Regions from separate parts of the Pseudomonas batumici genome, predicted to be linked through region 1. Evidence: predicted binding sites of a transcription regulator. Region 1 holds the regulator's gene; each other region holds the start of a gene.
The links. The regulator FliA, encoded in region 1, starts transcription of late flagellar genes. The targets are predictions, from matches to a motif close to CTAAAGTTTNNNNNNNNNNNGCCGNTAA.
Positions count from the first base shown of each region.

Region 2: NUH87_RS16530 (methyl-accepting chemotaxis protein) is a predicted target of FliA. The motif match lies at 2,168-2,195, and genes of this name have one in related genera.
Region 3: NUH87_RS03420 (methyl-accepting chemotaxis protein) is a predicted target of FliA. The motif match lies at 2,156-2,183, and genes of this name have one in related genera.
Region 4: NUH87_RS10400 (methyl-accepting chemotaxis protein) is a predicted target of FliA. The motif match lies at 2,264-2,291, and genes of this name have one in related genera.

Region 1 is NZ_CP144470.1:2,093,933-2,099,166, forward strand. It holds gene NUH87_RS09270 (chemotaxis protein CheA) at 1-1,372, opposite strand, end outside; gene NUH87_RS09275 (protein phosphatase CheZ) at 1,387-2,175, opposite strand; gene NUH87_RS09280 (chemotaxis response regulator CheY) at 2,198-2,569, opposite strand; gene fliA (RNA polymerase sigma factor FliA) at 2,741-3,481, opposite strand; partial or broken gene fleN (flagellar synthesis regulator FleN) at 3,478-4,310, opposite strand; gene flhF (flagellar biosynthesis protein FlhF) at 4,432-5,234, opposite strand, start outside.
Region 2 is NZ_CP144470.1:3,675,943-3,681,176, reverse strand. It holds rRNA gene NUH87_RS16545 (23S ribosomal RNA) at 1-1,584, shown strand, start outside; rRNA gene rrf (5S ribosomal RNA) at 1,743-1,858, shown strand; rRNA gene rrf (5S ribosomal RNA) at 1,966-2,081, shown strand; gene NUH87_RS16530 (methyl-accepting chemotaxis protein) at 2,308-4,188, shown strand; gene NUH87_RS16525 (SRPBCC family protein) at 4,297-4,764, opposite strand; gene NUH87_RS16520 (amino acid adenylation domain-containing protein) at 4,793-5,234, opposite strand, start outside.
Region 3 is NZ_CP144470.1:847,751-852,984, reverse strand. It holds gene NUH87_RS03435 (AAA family ATPase) at 1-24, opposite strand, end outside; partial or broken gene NUH87_RS03430 (nicotinamide riboside transporter PnuC) at 21-155, opposite strand; gene NUH87_RS03420 (methyl-accepting chemotaxis protein) at 394-2,028, opposite strand; gene NUH87_RS03415 (undecaprenyl-diphosphate phosphatase) at 2,324-3,151, shown strand; gene NUH87_RS03410 (DUF1294 domain-containing protein) at 3,148-3,579, shown strand; gene NUH87_RS03405 (MmcQ/YjbR family DNA-binding protein) at 3,574-3,918, opposite strand; gene NUH87_RS03400 (LysR substrate-binding domain-containing protein) at 3,930-4,838, opposite strand; gene NUH87_RS03395 (FMN-dependent NADH-azoreductase) at 4,969-5,234, shown strand, end outside.
Region 4 is NZ_CP144470.1:2,315,534-2,320,767, reverse strand. It holds gene NUH87_RS10405 (hypothetical protein) at 27-221, shown strand; gene NUH87_RS10400 (methyl-accepting chemotaxis protein) at 211-2,100, opposite strand; gene NUH87_RS10395 (DUF721 domain-containing protein) at 2,364-2,819, opposite strand; gene secA (preprotein translocase subunit SecA) at 3,128-5,234, shown strand, end outside.

The DNA.
Region 1 (5,234 bases):
GGGCCAGGTCGCGAACCAGGCGCGGGAAGCGGCCGAAGACTTTCTTGATCGGCTGCATGCGGGTTTTCATCACCGCGGTCTGCAGGTCGGCGGTCACCACGTCGAGGTTGGACACGGCCTTGGACATGGCTTCATCGCCGCTGTTCAAGCCCAGGCGCACCAGGCGGTTACGCACCAGCACCAGTTCGCCGACCATGTTCATGATCTCGTCCAGGCGCGCGGTATCGACCCGCACGGTGGTTTCCGCTTCGCTGGCGACCGGCTTTTCGCCAGAGGCCGCGGCGGCAGGTGCCGGAGCCCGGGCAGGCGCAGGTGCGGCCGCGGCAGCCGGTGCTGCTGTCGCCTTGGCGGGTGCCGGCGCAGGCGCCGCTGCCGGAGCGGGTGCCTTGGCGGCAGGCGCGGCAGTCGGTTTGCTGGCGACCGGCGTGGCCACTGCAGCCACTGCGGCGGTCGCGGTAGTCGCGGCCACTTCGGTGAACTTGCCCTTGCCATGCAGCTCGTCGAGCAGGGATTCGAACTCCTGGTCGGTGATCAGGTCATCGCCCTTGGCACCCGTGACTTCAGACGCCTGGGCCGAGGCCGCAGCCGTATCGAGGGCGTCGACCTTGAACGAGCCCTTGCCATGCAACTGGTCCAGCAAGGCTTCGAATTCATCGTCGGTAATATCGCTGCTTTCGGTTGCATCGGGCGTTGCGCCGGATGCCGCCGGTTGAGCCGGCGTCGCCACCGCATCGGGGGCGAACTGGCCCTTGCCGTGCAACTGGTCGAGCAAGGATTCGAACTCGGCGTCGGTGATCTCATCACTGCCGGCCTCGCCTTCCACCGCGGCAACGGCTTGCGGCGCCTCGGCTTCGGCCTTGACGCTGTTCAGGGAGTCGAGCAGCAATTCGAATTCGTTGTCGGTGATGTCGCCGGACTCGCTTTCAGCGACCGGTTCAGGCTCCACGACCTCGGCCACTGGCGCGGCCACCTCTTCGGCACCCGCCGGTTCCGCCAGGCGCGCCAAGGCCGCCAGCAACTCCGGGGTCGCCGGGGTGATCGGGCCGCGCTCACGCACTTCGCTGAACATGCTGTTCACTGCATCCAGCGCTTCCAGGACCACGTCCATCAGTTCCGCATCGACGCGCCGCTCACCCTTGCGCAGGATGTCGAACACGTTCTCGGCGATGTGGCAGCACTCCACCAGCTCGTTGAGCTGGAGGAAGCCGGCGCCCCCTTTTACAGTGTGAAAACCGCGAAAGATTGCATTGAGCAGATCCGCATCATCCGGTCGGCTTTCCAGCTCGACCAGTTGTTCGGACAGTTGCTCCAGAATCTCGCCGGCCTCAACCAGGAAATCCTGAAGGATCTCTTCATCGGCGCCGAAGCTCATGTGTTTGGGTGCTCCTAGAATCCAAGACTGGAAAGCAAATCGTCGACATCGTCCTGACCGGATACAACGTCTTCACGTTTATCGGCATGAATCTGCGGACCTACACCCTTGGCCAGCTCTTTTTGCTGATCTTTTTCGGCGAGGATGGCTTCGCGGTCATGTTCGATACCGGCAAAGCGGTCGACCTGACTGGCCATCAGCACCAGCTTGAGCAGATTGCTTTCCACTTCGGTGACCATCTGGGTCACGCGCTTGATCACCTGGCCGGTAAGGTCCTGGTAGTCCTGGGCCAGCAGAATGTCGTTCAGGTCGCTCGACACGGCACGGGTCTCCTGCTCGCTGCGGGACAGGAAACCGTCGACCCGCCGCGCCAGCTCGCGAAACTCCTGGGCATCGACTTCGCGCCGCATGAAACGGCTCCAGTCGGTGCTCAATGCCTTGGCTTCCTCATGCAGGCCACTGACCCGCGGGGTCGCGCTCTCCACCAGGTCCATGGTGCGGTTGGCCGCAGCCTCGGTCAGCCTGACCACATAGGACAGGCGCTCGGTGGCGTCGGTGATCTGCGACACTTCCTCGGCCTGCGGCATATGCGGGTCGATCTGGAAGTTGACAATGGCACTGTGCAATTCGCGGGTGAGCTTGCCGACTTCCAGGTACAGGCCACGGTCACGGGTCTGATTCAGCTCATGGATCATTTGCACCGCGTCACCGAACCGGCCTTTTTCAAGGCTGTCGACCAGTTCGCGGGCATGTTTTTTCAGGGTTAATTCAAAATCACCCAGTGAAGATTCGTTGTGCTCCATAGCGCCCCCGTGGTGGACATCATCAGCCGATGCGTTCGAAGATTTTCTCGATCTTCTCTTTCAACGCCTGGGCCGTGAATGGTTTGACCACATAGCCGTTTACACCGGCCTGGGCAGCTTCGATGATCTGCTCGCGCTTGGCTTCGGCGGTGACCATCAACACCGGCAGGTGCTTGAGCTTTTCATCGGCGCGTACGTGACGCAGCAGGTCGATGCCGGTCATGCCGGGCATGTTCCAGTCAGTCACCAGAAAGTCGATGCTACCGCTGTTGAGGACGGGAATCGCGGTGGTACCGTCGTCCGCCTCGACCGTGTTGGTGAACCCGAGGTCACGCAACAGGTTCTTGATGATCCGCCGCATCGTTGAAAAATCGTCAACGATGAGGATTTTCATGTTCTTGTCCAATTCGACCTCCAAGCAGTCTTAAACGCGTTCAGCACCTGAACGCGCTGTTCAATCAATCCGGCACAGCACTCAACGACTGCATGGAAACCCCATCCGGCCGAGTCACCGCCAGGGCGTCAAACGCCATGCCGATCTCGTTCGCAGTGTTCCCAAACCGCCTCAGCGCGCTCGCCACTCCCCCAAACGCCCCCGCAAGCGGGCCGCGCACTGGCTGTGTAACTGGCTGACTCGCGACTCGCTGACCCCCAGCACCTCACCAATCTCCTTGAGGTTCAGCTCCTCGTCGTAGTACAGCGCCAACACCAGTCGCTCACGCTCCGGCAAATTGGCAATCGCATCCGCCAGCGCCGCCTGGAAGCGTTCATCTTCCAGGTCGCGCGACGGCTCGAGATGAGCACTCGCACCGTCCTCATGCAGCCCTTCATGCTCGCCGTCCTGCAACAGGTCGTCGAAACTGAACAGGCGGCTGCCCAAGGTATCGTTCAAAATCCCGTAATAATCGTCGAGACTCAATTGGAGTTCGGCTGCAACCTCGTGATCTTTAGCGTCACGACCGGTTTTTGCTTCAATTGCACGAATTGCGTCACTGACCATGCGGGTGTTGCGGTGAACCGAACGCGGCGCCCAGTCGCCCTTGCGCACTTCATCGAGCATCGCGCCACGGATACGAATGCCGGCATAGGTCTCGAAACTGGCCCCCTTGCTCGAGTCGTACTTGGTCGAGACTTCCAGCAGGCCGATCATCCCGGCCTGGATCAGATCCTCGACCTGGACGCTGGCCGGCAGGCGTGCCAGCAGGTGATAGGCGATACGTTTGACCAACGGCGCATAACGTTCAATCAATTCATACTGGCTGTCACGCGACGACTTGGAATACATGCGATAGCCACTGGCAGTCATAGCACCGGTCCCGCACTCGTTTGATGCACCAGACGCTCGACGAAAAACTCCAGGTGCCCCGCGGGTTGGCGGGCAGCGGCCAGGTGTCGACCTTCTGGGCAATAGCCTTGAACGCCAAGGCGCATTTCGAACGAGGGAATGCCTCATAGACCGCACGCTGCTTTTGCACGGCCTTGCGCACGCACTCGTCATAAGGAACGGCGCCGACGTATTGTAGGGCCACATCGAGGAAGCGGTCCGTGACCTTGGTCAACTTGGCGAACAGGTTGCGGCCTTCCTGCGGGCTCTGGGCCATGTTGGCCAGCACCCGGAAGCGGTTCATGCCGTAGTCGCGGTTGAGCAGCTTGATCAAGGCGTAGGCGTCGGTGATCGAGGTCGGCTCGTCGCAGACCACCAGCAGCACTTCCTGGGCCGCGCGGACAAAGCTGACCACCGACTCGCCAATGCCCGCGGCGGTGTCGATCACCAGCACGTCGAGGTTGTCGCCGATGTCGCTGAAGGCCTGGATCAGGCCCGCATGCTGCGCCGGGCTCAGGTGCACCATGCTCTGGGTGCCCGAGGCCGCGGGCACGATACGAATCCCGCCCGGACCTTGCAGCAGCACATCGCGCAGTTCGCAGCGCCCCTCGACCACGTCGGCCAGGGTGCGTTTGGGGGTCAGGCCCAGCAGCACATCGACATTCGCCAGTCCCAGATCGGCATCCAGCAGCATGACGCGCCGGCCGAGCTCAGCCAGCGCCAGGGATAAATTCACTGACACGTTGGTCTTCCCGACGCCACCTTTGCCGCCGGTCACCGCGATCACCTGTACGGGATGCATGCTGCCCATGTTCTCTTCTTACCTTGTCTTGCTTAGACGGAAGGCCACATAAGTGGCTGCGCGGTCACTTGCCGGAACAACGCGTGGCAGACCCTCGATGGAGGTCGTTTGCAACGTCTTCATACTCATCTCAGCCCACCCGTTTGGACGGGCTGTGGTAGATGTCAGCGAACATATCGGCCATGGCCTCCTCGCTGGGCTCTTCCTGCATTTGTACACTGACCGCCCTGGACACCAACTGATGCCGGCGCGGCAGGTGCAGGTCATCCGGAATGCGCGGCCCGTCGGTCAGATAGGCCACCGGCAACTCGTGACTGATGGCCAGGCTCAGCACTTCGCCGAGGCTCGCCGTTTCATCAAGCTTAGTCAGGATGCAACCGGCCAGCCCGCAGCGCTTGTAACTGTGGTAGGCGGCGGTCAGCACCTGCTTCTGGCTGGTGGTGGCCAGCACCAGGTAATTCTTGGCCTTGATCCCGCGTCCGGCCAGGCTTTCCAGCTGCATGCGCAAGGCCGGATCGCTGGCCTGCAGGCCGGCGGTATCGATCAGCACCACACGCTTGCGCAGCAGCGGATCGAGGGCCTGGGCCAGGGACTGGCCCGGATCGACATGGGTCACGGACACGTTGAGGATCCGTCCCAGGGTCTTGAGCTGCTCCTGGGCACCGATGCGGAAGCTGTCCATGCTCACCAGCGCGATGTTCTGCGCGCCGTACTTGAGCACGTAGCGCGCCGCCAGCTTGGCCAGCGTGGTGGTCTTGCCCATGCCGGCCGGGCCGACCATGGCGATCACGCCACCCTCTTCCAGCGGCTCGATCTCGGGGGTGACGATCATCCGCGCCAGGTGCGCCAGCAGCATGCGCCAGGCCTGGCGCGGCTCGTCGATTTCGCTGACCAGGTCCAGCAAGTCCCGCGACAGCGGCCCGGACAGGCCGA
Region 2 (5,234 bases), 1.6 Mb from region 1:
CAACGTTAATCGACGCAGGGTTAGTCGGTCCCTAAGGCGAGGCTGAAAAGCGTAGTCGATGGAAAACAGGTTAATATTCCTGTACTTCTGGTTATTGCGATGGAGGGACGGAGAAGGCTAGGCCAGCTTGGCGTTGGTTGTCCAAGTTTAAGGTGGTAGGCTGGACTCTTAGGTAAATCCGGGAGTCTAAGGCCGAGAGCTGATGACGAGTGTCCTTTAGGACGCGAAGTGGTTGATGCCATGCTTCCAAGAAAAGCTTCTAAGCTTCAGGTAACCAGGAACCGTACCCCAAACCGACACAGGTGGTTGGGTAGAGAATACCAAGGCGCTTGAGAGAACTCGGGTGAAGGAACTAGGCAAAATGGCACCGTAACTTCGGGAGAAGGTGCGCCGGTGAGGGTGAAGGACTTGCTCCGTAAGCCCATGCCGGTCGAAGATACCAGGCCGCTGCGACTGTTTATTAAAAACACAGCACTCTGCAAACACGAAAGTGGACGTATAGGGTGTGACGCCTGCCCGGTGCCGGAAGGTTAATTGATGGGGTTAGCTAACGCGAAGCTCTTGATCGAAGCCCCGGTAAACGGCGGCCGTAACTATAACGGTCCTAAGGTAGCGAAATTCCTTGTCGGGTAAGTTCCGACCTGCACGAATGGCGTAACGATGGCGGCGCTGTCTCCACCCGAGACTCAGTGAAATTGAAATCGCTGTGAAGATGCAGTGTATCCGCGGCTAGACGGAAAGACCCCGTGAACCTTTACTATAGCTTTGCACTGGACTTTGAATTTGCTTGTGTAGGATAGGTGGGAGGCTTTGAAGCGTGGACGCCAGTCTGCGTGGAGCCATCCTTGAAATACCACCCTGGCAACTTTGAGGTTCTAACTCAGGTCCGTTATCCGGATCGAGGACAGTGTATGGTGGGTAGTTTGACTGGGGCGGTCTCCTCCTAAAGAGTAACGGAGGAGTACGAAGGTGCGCTCAGACCGGTCGGAAATCGGTCGTAGAGTATAAAGGCAAAAGCGCGCTTGACTGCGAGACAGACACGTCGAGCAGGTACGAAAGTAGGTCTTAGTGATCCGGTGGTTCTGTATGGAAGGGCCATCGCTCAACGGATAAAAGGTACTCCGGGGATAACAGGCTGATACCGCCCAAGAGTTCATATCGACGGCGGTGTTTGGCACCTCGATGTCGGCTCATCACATCCTGGGGCTGAAGCCGGTCCCAAGGGTATGGCTGTTCGCCATTTAAAGTGGTACGCGAGCTGGGTTTAGAACGTCGTGAGACAGTTCGGTCCCTATCTGCCGTGGACGTTTGAGATTTGAGAGGGGCTGCTCCTAGTACGAGAGGACCGGAGTGGACGAACCTCTGGTGTTCCGGTTGTCACGCCAGTGGCATTGCCGGGTAGCTATGTTCGGAAAAGATAACCGCTGAAAGCATCTAAGCGGGAAACTTGCCTCAAGATGAGATCTCACTGGAACCTTGAGTTCCCTGAAGGGCCGTCGAAGACTACGACGTTGATAGGTTGGGTGTGTAAGCGCTGTGAGGCGTTGAGCTAACCAATACTAATTGCCCGTGAGGCTTGACCATATAACACCCAAGCAATTTGCTGACTCGAAAGAGCACCAGATTGCGGTGTGTGAAGACGAAACGAACCGAAAGTTTGCGACTCACAAAACACCACGCTGTCACATACCCATTCGCTGGAGCGTGAACCCGCAAGGGCCAACGACCTGGCTACCGAATTTCTTGACGACCATAGAGCATTGGAACCACCTGATCCCATCCCGAACTCAGCAGTGAAACGATGCATCGCCGATGGTAGTGTGGGGTTTCCCCATGTGAGAGTAGGTCATCGTCAAGATTAAATTCCAAAACCCCTATCTGCGACCGCAGGTAGGGGTTTTGTTTATGTAGAAGTCCTTGATTTTGCTGACACGCCATCCACTGGCGGGTCTGGCTACAGAATTTCTTGACGACCATAGAGCATTGGAACCACCTGATCCCATCCCGAACTCAGCAGTGAAACGATGCATCGCCGATGGTAGTGTGGGGTTTCCCCATGTGAGAGTAGGTCATCGTCAAGATTGAATTCCGAAACCCCCGTCTGCTCGCGCAGACGGGGGTTTTGTTTTTGGGGTGCAAAAAGCCACCAGACATTTCCTGAAATGAGTTAAGTTTTCGCCCCATGGTGCCGACAGCATGGTGAGCAATGCGTGCACCAAAGTAGAGCGGCCGCAGAATGCTGCCTACGCGCACAACGAGTGTTGTACCCGCACGCATCCCCACTTTCGGCATAAGAAGTCTATGACAATGAATCTCAAATTCAGCCATAAAATCCTTTTGGCCGCCTCCGGTGTCGTGGTTCTCGCCTTCGCGCTGTTCACGCTGTACAACGACTATCTGCAGCGCAGCACCATCCGGCAGAACCTCGACTCGTCCATCCAGCAAGCCGGTGAGCAGACTGCCGGCAGCGTAGAGAACTGGCTGGGCGGGCGGATCCTGATACTGGAGAACCTGGCGCAGAACGTTGCCCATCAGGGCAGCAAGGCCGACTACCCGGGGCTGGTCGATCAGCCCGCGTTGACCGCCAACTTCCAGTTCACCTATGTCGGCCAGACCGACGGCACCTTCACCCAGCGTCCCGACGCGAAGATGCCGGACGGCTACGACCCGCGTCAGCGTCCCTGGTACAAGTCCGCCGTGATGGCGGACAAGACCATGCTCACACCGCCCTACATGGCCTCGGTCGGTGGGTTGGTGGTGACCATCGCCCTGCCGGTGAAAAGCAATGGGCAACTGCTCGGTGTGGTGGGCGGTGACCTGAGCCTGGAAACCCTGGTGAAGATCATCAACTCGGTGGACTTCGGTGGCATTGGCCAGGCCTTCCTGGTCAGTGGCGACGGGCAGGTGATCGTCAGCCCGGACAAGAACCAGGTGATGAAGAACCTCAAGGATATCTACCCTGGCTCCGGTCTGCGGATTGCCAAGGGCAGCCAGGAAGTCACCCTGAACAACCAGGAGCGGATTATCTCGTTCACGCCGGTGGTCGGGCTGCCTTCGGCGGACTGGTACATCGGTCTGTCCATCGACAAGGACAAGGCCTACGCGCCGCTGAGCAAGTTCCGTACTTCGGCCTTGATCGCGATGTTCATTGCCGTGGTGGCGATCGCGGTGCTGCTGACCCTGTTGATCCAGTTCCTGATGCGTCCGTTGACCACCATGGGGCGCGCGATGCAGGACATTGCCCAGGGCGAGGGCGACCTGACCCGGCGCCTGACCATCGAGAACAAGGATGAATTCGGGGAACTCGCTGGCTCGTTCAACCAGTTCGTCGAGCGTATCCACGCCTCCATCAGCGAGGTGTCCTCGGCCACGCGCCAGGTGCACGACCTGTCCCAGCGGGTGATGAACTCGTCCAACGCCTCGATCATCGGTTCCGATGAACAAAGCGCGCGGACCAACAGCGTGGCGGCGGCGATCAACCAATTGGGCGCGGCCACCCAGGAAATCGCCCGCAATGCCGCCGATGCCTCGCAGCACGCCAGCGGTGCCAGCGAACAGGCGGACGACGGGCGTCAGGTGGTGGAAAAAACCATCCAGGCGATGACCGAGCTGTCGCAGAAGATCAGCCTGTCCTGCACCCAGATCGAGACGCTGAACGCCAGCACCGATAACATCGGGCACATTCTTGATGTGATCAAGGGCATCTCCCAGCAGACCAACCTGCTGGCCCTCAACGCGGCCATTGAAGCGGCGCGGGCGGGCGAAGCCGGGCGTGGCTTTGCGGTGGTGGCCGATGAGGTGCGCAACCTGGCCCACCGGACCCAGGAATCGGCAGAGGAGATCCACAAGATGATCACCTCGTTGCAGGTCGGTTCGCGGGAAGCGGTGACCACCATGAACGCCAGCCAGATTTCCAGCGAAGAGAGCGTGGAAGTCGCCAACCAGGCCGGTGCTCGTCTGATCAGCGTGACCCAGCGGATTACCGAGATCGACGGCATGAACCAGTCGGTGGCCGCCGCGACCGAGGAGCAGACCGCTGTGGTGGAAACCCTCAACGGCGATATCAACCAGATCAACCTGCTGAACCAGCAAGGCGTGGCCAACCTGAATGAAACCCTGAAGGATTGCGATGCATTGGCCCAGCAGGCCGGTCGCTTGAAGCAGTTGGTGGATAGTTTCAGGATCTGATCCGCGGGCTAGCCGGCTCCTACAAGTCATTTGTCGTCCCCAGCTTCGTGAACGACAGATACCCCCTGTGGGAGCCGGCTTGCCGGCGATGAACGATAACGCGGTCTATCAGGCCAACAACGTCCGCACGTTGCTCATCGCATCATCGGCAAAGCCCTGGACGAAGCTGTAGAACCCCGGCAACGCCTCCTCGCCACCCGTGGCCGGTTCGGCGATGATGCTCCAGGTCGCCCGACTGCGATTCGCATCCAATGCCTCGACATTCATCGCCGCCCACAGCTGGCCGACCCCCAGGGTGTTGTAGATCGTCGTCCAGGTCATCCGCCGGGCCTGCTCGTCCCGCGAGTTGAGCTGCTCGACCACCAGGTTGCCGTCCTTGAAGAATTTCTTGCGCAGCGAGCCGACCCCCTCGCCGGTCATTTCGATGCGTTCCAGCGCCGTGATGAAAGCCGCGAATCCACCGAAATCGCCGACCACGGCCCAGACAGTGGCCGCGTCGCGGGCAATCTCCACCGATGAAATCACCGGGCTGCCTTGTGGGGTGCGGATCAGGCTATCGGGTTGCAGGTTATTCATGATGTAACTCCTTGTGGGTGGGGGTGAATCAGATGAACTGGATCTGCTTGAGGTAGTCGCAGCCCTTGCGCAGCAGCGCCGGGGTCTTGGCCGGATACTGCTCGCCCATGTCGCGCACGCCGGCGGCGGCATGGGCATGGCCGATGGCCGAGATATCGCCGATGTCCTCCTCGAAACCGTTGAGGTAGAAACCCAGGACTTCGAACAGCGCATTGCCGCTGTCGACCCGGTGCAACTGGCGTTGCCAGTCGGTGACGCTGACCAGCTGGAAGTCGTGACCGGCCTCGCGGAACGAGGCGAGGTAATCGGCCCAGCTCAGGGGTTGCGGGTTATGCAGGTTGAACACCCCGTGGGCGTTGTGACGACGGCCATGCACGGCAATGAAGCGGGCGAGGAAGTCCACCGGCATCAGGTCGAAATTGAGTTCCAGGGCGGGCACCTGGCCCAGTTGCAACGAGCCCTTGAGCATC
Region 3 (5,234 bases), 1.2 Mb from region 1:
GCCGGTGAGTACCAGGACCTTCATACGCGTAACGCCGGGTCGGCCTGCCATTCGCGCCAGCCTTGCACGGCGATCAGCGTAAACAGGCCATAAAGCGCAGCCGTCAGGTACAAGGGGTTCTGTTTGACCGTCAACCAGACGGCAATCACGCCGAGTGCGGCGGCAAACAGTTCAAGCCCGGACATGAAGGATCCTTGGTGAAGTTGAAAAGGTCGCCGATTGTACCGCAGGAGGGGATTGTGGCGAGGGGGCTTGCCCGAAGCCGGTCAGTTAAGACGCGGACCCTGTGGCTTGCCCGCGAAGCGAACACAGCAGTTTTTCAGGCATTGCGCGTTATCGTTCTTCGCGGGCAAGCCCGCTCCCACATGGGCAGTGTTTCACCGTAAGGTGCGTCTACACCCGAAACTGCTTGAGCAGGCCATTCAATTGCTCACTGAGTTCCTTCAAATGCACGCTTGCAACGCTTGATTGTTCAGCGGCCAACGCGGTGCTGTGGGACAGTCCCGCAGCCTGCGTAACGTTCTGGTTGATGTCCTCGACCACATGCGCCTGTTGCAGGGTTGCGCTGGCAATCGATGCGTTCAGGCTGTTGAGATTATTCAGGGCCTGGCCGATCGCGTTCAGGCTGGCCCCCGCCAACCCGGCTTGCTCAATGGTCAACTGCGAGGCACGACTGCTGTCGCCGATCACTTTGACTGCCGCCTCGGAATGGCTTTGCAAGCGCTCGATCATCGACTGGATTTCAGCCGTGGACTTTTGTGTGCGCTGTGCCAGCAGCCGGACTTCATCGGCCACCACCGCAAAACCTCGTCCTTGCTCACCGGCACGGGCGGCTTCAATGGCCGCGTTGAGCGCCAGCAGATTGGTCTGTTCGGCGATCGAGCGGATCACCTCGAGCACGCTGCCGATCTGTGTGCTTTCGGTGGCCAGGGTGCGGATAACTTCAACGGCTTGATCGATGGTGCTGGACAGTTGATCGATCTGCTGCAAGCTCCCATCGATGTTCACTTGCCCCTGTTGTGCCTGCGCTTGCGCATCGCGCATTTCGCTGGCCGCGTGTTCGGCATTCCGAGCCACGTCCTGCACGCCATAGGTCACTTCATTGATGGCAGTCGCCACCAGCTCCATTTGTTGCGACTGTTGCTGGCTGCGCGCCTGGGCTTGGGCCGCATCGTTGCCCAAGTCGCTGGATGATTGCCCCAGGGCACTGGCGGACAGCTGCAACTGGCTGATGACCCGCCGCAATTTTGCCGTGAACGCGTTGAAATGCTGCGCCAGTTCGGTCACTTCGTCCTGCCCGTGGGTATCGAGGCTGCGGGTCAGGTCGCTTTCACCGCTGGCGATATTGGCCATGGCGTTCACCGTCTCCTGCAAGGGGCGCACGATACTGCGGGCAATCATCATCACCAGCAGTGCCATGACCAGCGCAATCCCCAGTCCGATCAGCGACGCTCGCCAGACCTGGCCGTAGAACTCGTCCTGCAGGTCGTCGACGTACACGCCCGAGCCGACGATCCAGCCCCAGGGCTCGAAGAGCTGCACATAGGAGGTTTTCTGCACCGGCGCACTGGCCCCCGGTTTCGGCCAGCGGTAGTCGATCATGCCAGCGCCCTTGGCCTTGGTCAGGGTGACCATTTCGTTGAACAGGGCATAGCCGTCCGGGTCCTTGATGCCCGACAGGTCCTGGCCTTCGAGCTTGGGGTTGGCCGGATGCATGACCATCACCGGACGCAGGTCGTTGATCCAGAAATAGTCCGTCTGGTTGTAGCGCAGCCCGCGGATCACGCTCAGGGCCTGTTTCTGCGCGACTTCGCGGTTGAGGGTGCCGGCGCTTTCCAGGTCGTGGTAGTAGTTGAGGATGCCACTGGCGACCTGGACCACGTGCTGGGTCTTCTGCGCCTTGGCCTGGTAGAGGTCGTCATGGATCTGCTTGAGCATCAACAGGCCCAGGGTGAGCAGCATCGCCACGGCCACGATGAGGATGAGCCACAACCGCCGACTGATCGACACATTTCGCAAACTATTCATAAGGACACTACTCCTTGTTCTTCTTGTTGTGATCATCGCCGATCTGTATCGAAACAGGTTTTGCCGAGCCTGGCCAGTATGCTTATGGCTAGTATCCGGGCAATCACAAACAGGCATGTCTGATAGGATCTCGGCGCAAAACCGACAAACCTGAGTTCATGTTTGATTTTTCAGACATTTTTTACAGTTTGGCGACAAGTGGTGCCGCACGCTGGAGGCGTGTTGCCCGCGGGCAGATTATCGAACGTTGAATTTTTCAGGTGTCACGCGGGGTGCGTGGCCGCATGGGGGAATAATGGATCTTTGGACCGCCGTACAGGCTGTGATTCTGGGTATTGTCGAGGGTTTGACGGAGTTCTTGCCGATCTCCAGCACCGGGCACCAGATTATCGTGGCGGACCTGCTGAACTTCGGCGGGGAACGGGCCGTGGCCTTCAATATCATCATCCAGCTCGGGGCGATCCTGGCGGTGGTCTGGGAGTTCCGCCACAAGGTGTTCTCGGTGGTCAGGGACTTGCCGACGCAGCGCAACGCCCAGCGCTTCACCCTCAACCTGCTGGTGGCGTTCCTGCCGGCGGTGGTGCTGGGGGTGTTGTTCAAGGAGATCATCGCCACCTACCTGTTCAACCCGATTACCGTCGCCGCCGCGCTGGTGGTGGGCGGCCTGATCATCCTCTGGGCCGAGCGTCGCCAGCACGTGGTGCATGCCGATACGGTGGATGAGATCACCTGGAAAGACGCCCTGAAAGTGGGTTTCGCCCAGTGCCTGGCGATGATCCCCGGCACCTCGCGTTCCGGTGCGACGATTATCGGCGGGCTGCTGTTCGGGCTTTCGCGCAAGACCGCCACCGAGTTTTCGTTCTTCCTGGCGATGCCGACCATGGTCGCCGCGGCGGTGTATTCCGGCTACGGTTTCCGTCATCAGTTCCAGATGGCGGATCTGCCGGTGATCGCCCTGGGCTTCGTGACGTCCTTTGTCTTCGCGATGATCGCCGTACGCGGCCTGTTGAAATTCATCGCCAGCCACACCTACGTGGCGTTCGCCTGGTACCGGATCGCCTTCGGCCTGGTGATCCTGGCCACCTGGCAGTTCGGCTGGGTCGATTGGTCGACCCGGGGATGACGGCGCCACGCAACCAGGAGCGTACCCGGCAGGCCGTCCGCACGATCCAGCAGCTCGAACTCAAACTGGTGATGTTGCTGCTGCTCTGCGCGTTGCCCGGGTTCGGGGCCTTGCAGATGTGGCTCGCCGGCGGCCCTGCGCTGGCGCTGTGGATCTACGGGATCGTCAGCCTGCTGGCGTTCTTCCTGTACTGGAGCGACAAACGCAAGGCCCGTGACGATGCCTGGCGCACGCCGGAAAAGGTCCTGCACGCCATCGAGCTGCTGGGCGGCTGGCCGGGGGCGTTGATCGCCCAGCAGGTGTTTCGGCACAAGACCCGTAAGGTGTCGTATCAACTGGTGTTCTGGGTAATCGTGCTGTTGCACCAGGTCTTCTGGATTGACCACCTGTTCCTTGATGCCAGCCTGCTGCACCTGTCCTTTTTATAGCAACAGGCCGACCTGGACGCGTTTGGGCAATTTGCCGACCACCAGTTGATGCGAGCGTTGTATCAGTGCGTGCAGCTCTTCACGGCCCAGCGGGTAGGGCGTGTCCATGATGATCCAGTGGGCCCTGGCCAGATACGGCGCGGGCCCGATCCCCGGGCGGTCGACATGGCCGAGGAACAGCTCCTTGTCGACCTTGAACGCCAGGGAGTCGCCGCGCAGCCCCTGCACAGCGAACATCTTGTTTCCGGCAATGGAAAACACCCGCACGCCGCCCCATTTGTAGTCTTCCCGGGCCCCGGGCAGTGCCAGGCAGAAGCGCGCGATGTCTTCCGGGCTTATGCTTGATCCCTTCACAGTGTCTTATCTCCGCAACTTTTGAAAACCTCGGCCAGGTGATCGATCCAGGCCCGCACCGCCGGCAGTACGCCGCGCCGATGGGGGTAGACCGCTTGCAACCAGCCGCCGGGCAAGGACCATTCCGGGAGTATCCGCACGAAAGTGCCGTTGGCCAGTTCTTCTTCACAGTACAGCATCGGCAGGACGGTGAAACCCAGGCCGGCGAGGGCGCAGGCCTTGCGCACGACGAAGTCGTCGACCCCGAGTCGGGCCTCGAGGGTCAGCTCGCGTTTTTCGCCCTCGGCATTGATCAGGCTCAGGTGCACCAGTCGGTCGGCCTCCAGGGCGCCCAATATGGGGACGCTCCTGAGGTCGTCGAGGCGGGTGATGGGGTGTTGCTCCAGGAAGGCCGGCGTTGCCAGTATGAAGGTCTGCGCCTGGCGCAGGCGGCGGGTTACCAGCAACGGGTCCTCGTCGCCCTGCTCGCGAACCCGCAGGGCCACATCGATGCCTTCGGTCACCAGGTCGACCCGGCGATTGACCATCAGCACTTCCAGTTGGACCAGTGGGTGCGCGCTCAGGAAGCTGGAGATGACCCAGGGCATGAACTCCTGGGCCAATCCCACCGGGCAGGACACGCGCAAGCGTCCGCGGGGCTCGCTGGACATGCTGGCCACGGCTTCGTCGGCCATCTCGGCTTCCAATAACATCGCCTGGCAATGGCGCAGGTAGCGCTCGCCGACGGCGGTCAGTTTCAGCTGGCGGGTGGTGCGTTGCAGCAAGCGGGCGCCAAGGCGCTCTTCCAGCTCGGCGATACGCCGCGACAGGCGCGACTTGGGAATCCCCAGCAGGCGCCCGGCCGCCGCGAAGCCACCGGCTTCCACCACCTTGGCGAAGTAGTAGAGATCGTTGAGGTCTTGCATGGGCAATGACTCGATTGTTCCAAAGGTAGGACGAACTATCGCATTTAAGCCGACTAATCGGCTATTGGTTTCGCCTGTAGGATTATCTCAACTTGATCGCCCAGTGGCGATCCTCACTTGGAGATCCCGAATGAAACTCTTGCACATCGATTCCAGCATCCTGGGCGACAATTCCGCTTCCCGTCAGCTGAGCCGCCAGGTCGTCGACGCCTGGAAACTCGCCGAGCCTTCCGCCGTGGTGACCTACCGCGACCTGGCCAGCGATGCCATCAGCCACTTCTCCAGCCTGACCCTGGTCGCCGGCGGTACCGCCGCCGAGCTGCGTGACGCGGCCCAGCGCCACGAAGCCGAACTCAGCGCCTCGACCATGGAAGAGTTCCTCGCCGCCGATGCCAT
Region 4 (5,234 bases), 220 kb from region 1:
CCGTTGACGGGCGTGGAGGTTGGGTAATGGCCGATCCGCTCGACAAGGCGACCGCGAAGGCGCCGCCGACCGTGGGTGAAGGCTGTCTGAGCCGTTACGACAGCGAAGCGCTGACTGGCGAGGACGGCACCGAGTTTCCCGGTGCCGCCGAGCTCTGGCGGCAGTTGCAGGAGGAGTCGGAGGCGGACAAGCCCAGCCCCGACCCTGCTCTTAAATCCTGAAGCTACCCACCAACTGCTTCAACCGTGCGGCCTGCTGTTCCAGGTCGGAACAGGCCCGCAACGTCGATTGCAGGTTCTCCACACCTTCCTGGTTGAGGGTGTTGATCTCGTTGATGTCCATGTTGATCGACTCGACCACCGAGGTCTGCTCCTCGGTGGCCGTGGCGACGGACTGGTTCATGCCGTCGATCTCGCCGATCCGCTGGGTCACGCTGCTCAGGCGCTCGCCGGCCAGGTTGGCGATCTCCACGCTTTCCAGGCTGTGGCGCTGGCTATGGCCCATGGTGCCGACCGATTCCCGGGCGCCGACCTGCAGTTCTTCAATCATGGTCTGGATTTGCTGGGCCGACTCCTGGGTGCGGTGGGCCAGGTTGCGCACCTCGTCGGCGACCACCGCAAAGCCGCGTCCGGCCTCACCGGCCCGGGCCGCCTCGATGGCGGCGTTGAGGGCCAGCAGGTTGGTTTGCTGGGAAATGCTGGTGATCACTTCGAGAATCTGCCCGATGTTCACCGTCTTGCTGTTCAGCGACTCGATGTTGGTGCTCGAGGTGGCGAGCATTTCCGACAATTGGTGCATGGCCTTGATGCTGCGTTCCACCACCTGCTGACCGTCTTCGGCCAGGCCGCGGGCGTCGCTGGCCTGGTTCGAGGCCTGGGCGGCATTGCGGGCGATTTCCTGGGCGGCGGCGCCCAACTGGTTGATGGCCGCAGCGACGCTGTTGGTGCGACTGGCCTGTTCGTCGGAGTTGAGCATCGACGAGTTGGAGGCGCTGACCACCCGCAGGGCCACTTCGTTGACGTGCTGGGTCGCCGAGGAGACTTCAGTGATCGAGGTGTGGATGCGTTCGACGAAGCGGTTGAACGCGGCACCGAGGATGCCGAACTCGTCCTGGGACTCGATCGTCAGGCGCCGGGTCAGGTCGCCTTCGCCGTCGGCGATATCCTGCATGGCGCGGGTCATCACGTGCAGCGGTTGCATCAGCGCGCGGATCAGCAGGCCGAGCAGGGCGATGATGATCAGCACGGCGACGGTGGTGGCAACCACCGCCGAGCTGCGGAACTTGCTGAGCATCGAAAAGGCCTTGTCCTTGTCCACGGACAGGCCGACATACCAGTTCACCGAGGACAGGCCCTTGATCGGGGCGAAGGCGACGATGCGGGTCTTGCCGTTGACGTCGGTCTCGCTGATCTCGTTGCCGATGCGCGGGGTGTTCTGCGGATAGGCGTCGCCGAGGCTTTTCATCACCAGGGCCTTGTCCGGGTGCACCAGGATCTTGCCGTCGGCGCTGACCAGGAAGGCGTAGCCGTTACCGTCGAAACGCAAGGCGCTGAGGCTGTCGGCGATGGCTTGCAGGCTCAGGTCGCCGCCCACCACGCCGACGCTCTGGCCGGCCTTGCGCACGGTGTTGACGATGGAGATCACCAACTGCCCGGATGCCAGGTCGATATAGGGCTCGGTCAGGGCCGAGCCGCTGCTGTTCTCGGCACTTTTGTACCAGGGCCGGGCACGCGGGTCATAGCCGTCAGGCATCTTGCTGTCCGGGCGGATGATGAAGCTGCCGTCCTTGTTGCCCAGGTAAGCGCCCATGAAGGTGGTGGTGATGGCTTTCTGTTCCAGCAGGTTGGAGACGTTGGCCGGGTCCGCGTTGAGGGCAACCGACTGGGACAGGTTTTCGATCAGCAGGCTGCGGCCGGTCAGCCAGGTCTGGATGTCGTTCGCGGCGACGCCACCCATTTCATGCAGATAACTGTTGAGGTCATCGCGGATCGCATTGCGTTGCAGGTAGTCGTTGTACAGGGTGAAGAGTGCGAAGGCTGTCAGCACGATCAGCGACGCAGCCAGCAGGATCTTGTGACTGAATTTGAGGTTTTTGTTCATGGCTCTCGAGGTCCGCTAAGGTTTTTGCTGTCCAGGCAGGCGATGAAGGAGGGCGCGCGCCGGACAAGGTTGAACGCAAGCTGATACTTCCTCTACTCCTTAGGGGCTCTTCTCAGGGGAGAGCCGGATTGTTGTTTTGATTGTGTTCTGTGTTGCGCTCTTGCTATCGACCGTGCAGGCGCAAAGATTAGCGCAGGGCTGCGCTGCGGCGCCGAGTGGTCATGGCTCCTGCAGGTGGCGTGGCGTCAGGGGGGAGGGGCGGCTCAGGCCTTGGGCCTGGCGTGGCTGGCCAGGCGCTCCAGGGCGGCGCGCAGGTTCGGATCGCTGATGCCATCGGCGGTGTCCTGGATGGTTTGCGCCGCACTGACGGACAGATCCATGGTGTGGCCCGCCGCTCCCTGCGGGACGGTCGGTGGCTGCACCTTGAACAGGATGCGGGTCAGGCCGCTGAAGACGTCGAACGCCTGCAATTGCCGTTGCAGGCGTTTTTGCTGGTAGCGCAGGCGGGTGGCCCAGTGCCCGTCGGTGACGATCAGCAGCAGGCTGCCTTCGCGCCACGAGGCCACATGGCAGTGTTCGCGGGCGGCGGGTTGCAGTTGGCTTTCCAGCAGTCGCTGCAAATGCGCAAGGCGCTGGGCATGGCCAAAAATCGCTTTCAGCGGCTTGGCTTCGCGAAGCAGGACAGCGGGTGCCCGGGCCGTGAGAGGGCGAAATGCCATGATTCAGACACCTGAAGAAACAGAGTCGCCATGGTAGCAGAAGCGCCTGCGGCATCGGCGGCCATTGATGTGAATCGTCTTTGGCCCTAAAGTCCGCGGCTAACGTCTGCTCCCGATGGCTTGAAGTTCGGGAAAAAGACCTTACTTTAGAGTGGCCCCGTCAAAGCGCTGTGCCAGTATCGTGGATCAACGCCACTTTCCTCACCGTCGTTTCCGGGTAGAATACTCGTTCGCATGCGGCCATGAGGGCTGCTCGGGCGACTCACCGGGGCCGCCCTCCATCCCTATGTGTGGAAGAACCTGCCGATATGTTTGCGCCTTTGTTAAAGAAACTTTTTGGAAGCAAGAATGAGCGTGAAGTCAAACGCATGCTCAAGACGGTACAGATCGTCAATGCCTTCGAAGAGCAAATGGTGGCCCTTTCGGACGAGCAGTTGCGTGCCAAGACCGAAGAGTTCAAGGCCCGCATAGCCCAAGGTGAGACCCTCGACACACTCCTGCCCGAAGCCTTCGCGGTGGCCCGTGAGGCCGGCAAGCGGATCATGGGCATGCGCCACTTCGACGTGCAGTTGATCGGCGGCATGACCTTGCACGAAGGCAAGATCGCGGAAATGCGCACCGGTGAAGGTAAAACCCTGGTGGCAACCCTGGGCGTCTACCTCAACGCGCTGTCCGGCAAGGGCGTGCACGTGGTGACGGTGAACGACTACCTGGCCCGCCGCGACGCCAACTGGATGCGTCCGCTCTATGAATTCCTCGGCCTGACGGTCGGCGTGGTCACGCCGTTCCAGCCGCCGGAAGAGAAGCGTGCCGCCTACGCCGCCGACATCACCTACGGCACCAACAACGAATTCGGGTTCGACTACCTGCGCGACAACATGGCGTTCAGCATGGAAGAGAAGTTCCAGCGCGAGCTGAACTTCGCCGTGATCGACGAAGTCGACTCCATCCTGATCGACGAAGCCCGTACTCCGCTGATCATCTCCGGCCAGGCCGAAGACAGTTCGCGCCTGTACACCGAGATCAACAAGCTGATCCCGCGCCTCAAGCAGCACATCGAGGAAGTGGAAGGCGTGGTGACCAAGGAAGGCCATTTCACCATCGACGAGAAGAGCCGTCAGGTGGAGTTGAACGAAGCCGGTCACCAGTTCATCGAAGAGATGCTGACCCAGGTCGGCCTGCTGGCCGAGGGCGAGAGCCTCTATTCGTCGCATAACCTGGGCCTGCTGACCCACGTTTATGCCGGCCTGCGCGCCCACAAGCTGTTCAACCGCAACGTCGAATACATCGTGCAGGAAGGCCAGGTGGTCCTGGTGGACGAACACACCGGCCGTACCATGCCGGGTCGTCGTCTGTCCGAGGGCCTGCACCAGGCCATCGAGGCCAAGGAAAACCTCAATATCCAGGCCGAAAGCCAGACCCTGGCGTCGACCACCTTCCAGAACTATTTCCGCCTGTACACCAAGCTGTCCGGCATGACCGGTACCGCCGACACCGAAGCCTTCGAGTTCCACCAGATCTACGGCCTGCAGGTCGTGGTCATCCCGACGAACAAGCCGTTGGCGCGCAAGGACTACAACGACCTGGTGTTCCTCACCGCCGACGAGAAGTACGCGGCGATCATCACCGACATCAAGGACTCCCTGGCCCAGGGTCGTCCGGTGCTGGTGGGTACGGCGACCATCGAGACCTCCGAGCACATGTCCAGCCTGCTCAACCGGGAAGGCATCGAGCACAAGGTCCTGAACGCCAAGTTCCACGAGAAGGAAGCGGAAATCATTGCCCAGGCCGGTCGCCCTGGCGCCCTGACCATCGCCACCAACATGGCCGGTCGCGGTACCGACATCCTCCTGGGCGGTAACTGGGAAGTCGAAGTGGCGGCCCTGGAAAACCCGACCCCCGAGCAGATCGCCCAGATCAAGGCCGACTGGCAGAAACGTCACCAGCAGGTGCTCGAATCGGGCGGCCTGCAGGTCATCGCCTCCGAGCGTCACGAATCGCGTCGTATCGACAACCAGTTGCGCGGTCGTGCCGGTCGCCAGGGTGACGCCGGTTCCAGCCGTTTCTACCTGTCCCTGGAAGACAGCCTGATGCGCATCTTCGCCTCGGACCGGGTGAAGAACTTCATGAAGGCCCTGGGCATGCAGCCTGGCGAGGCGATCGAGCACCGCATGGTGACCAACGCCATCGAAAAGGCCCAGCGCAAGGTCGAAGGCCGCAACTTCGATATCCGCAAGCAATTGCTCGAGTTCGACGACGTCAACAACGAACAGCGTAAAGTGATCTATCACATGCGTAACACGTTGCTGGCCGCCGACAATATCGGCGAAACCATCGCCGACTTCCGCCAGGACGTGCTCAGCGCCACTGTCAGTGCCCATATTCCTCCACAATCGCTGCCCGAGCAGTGGGACG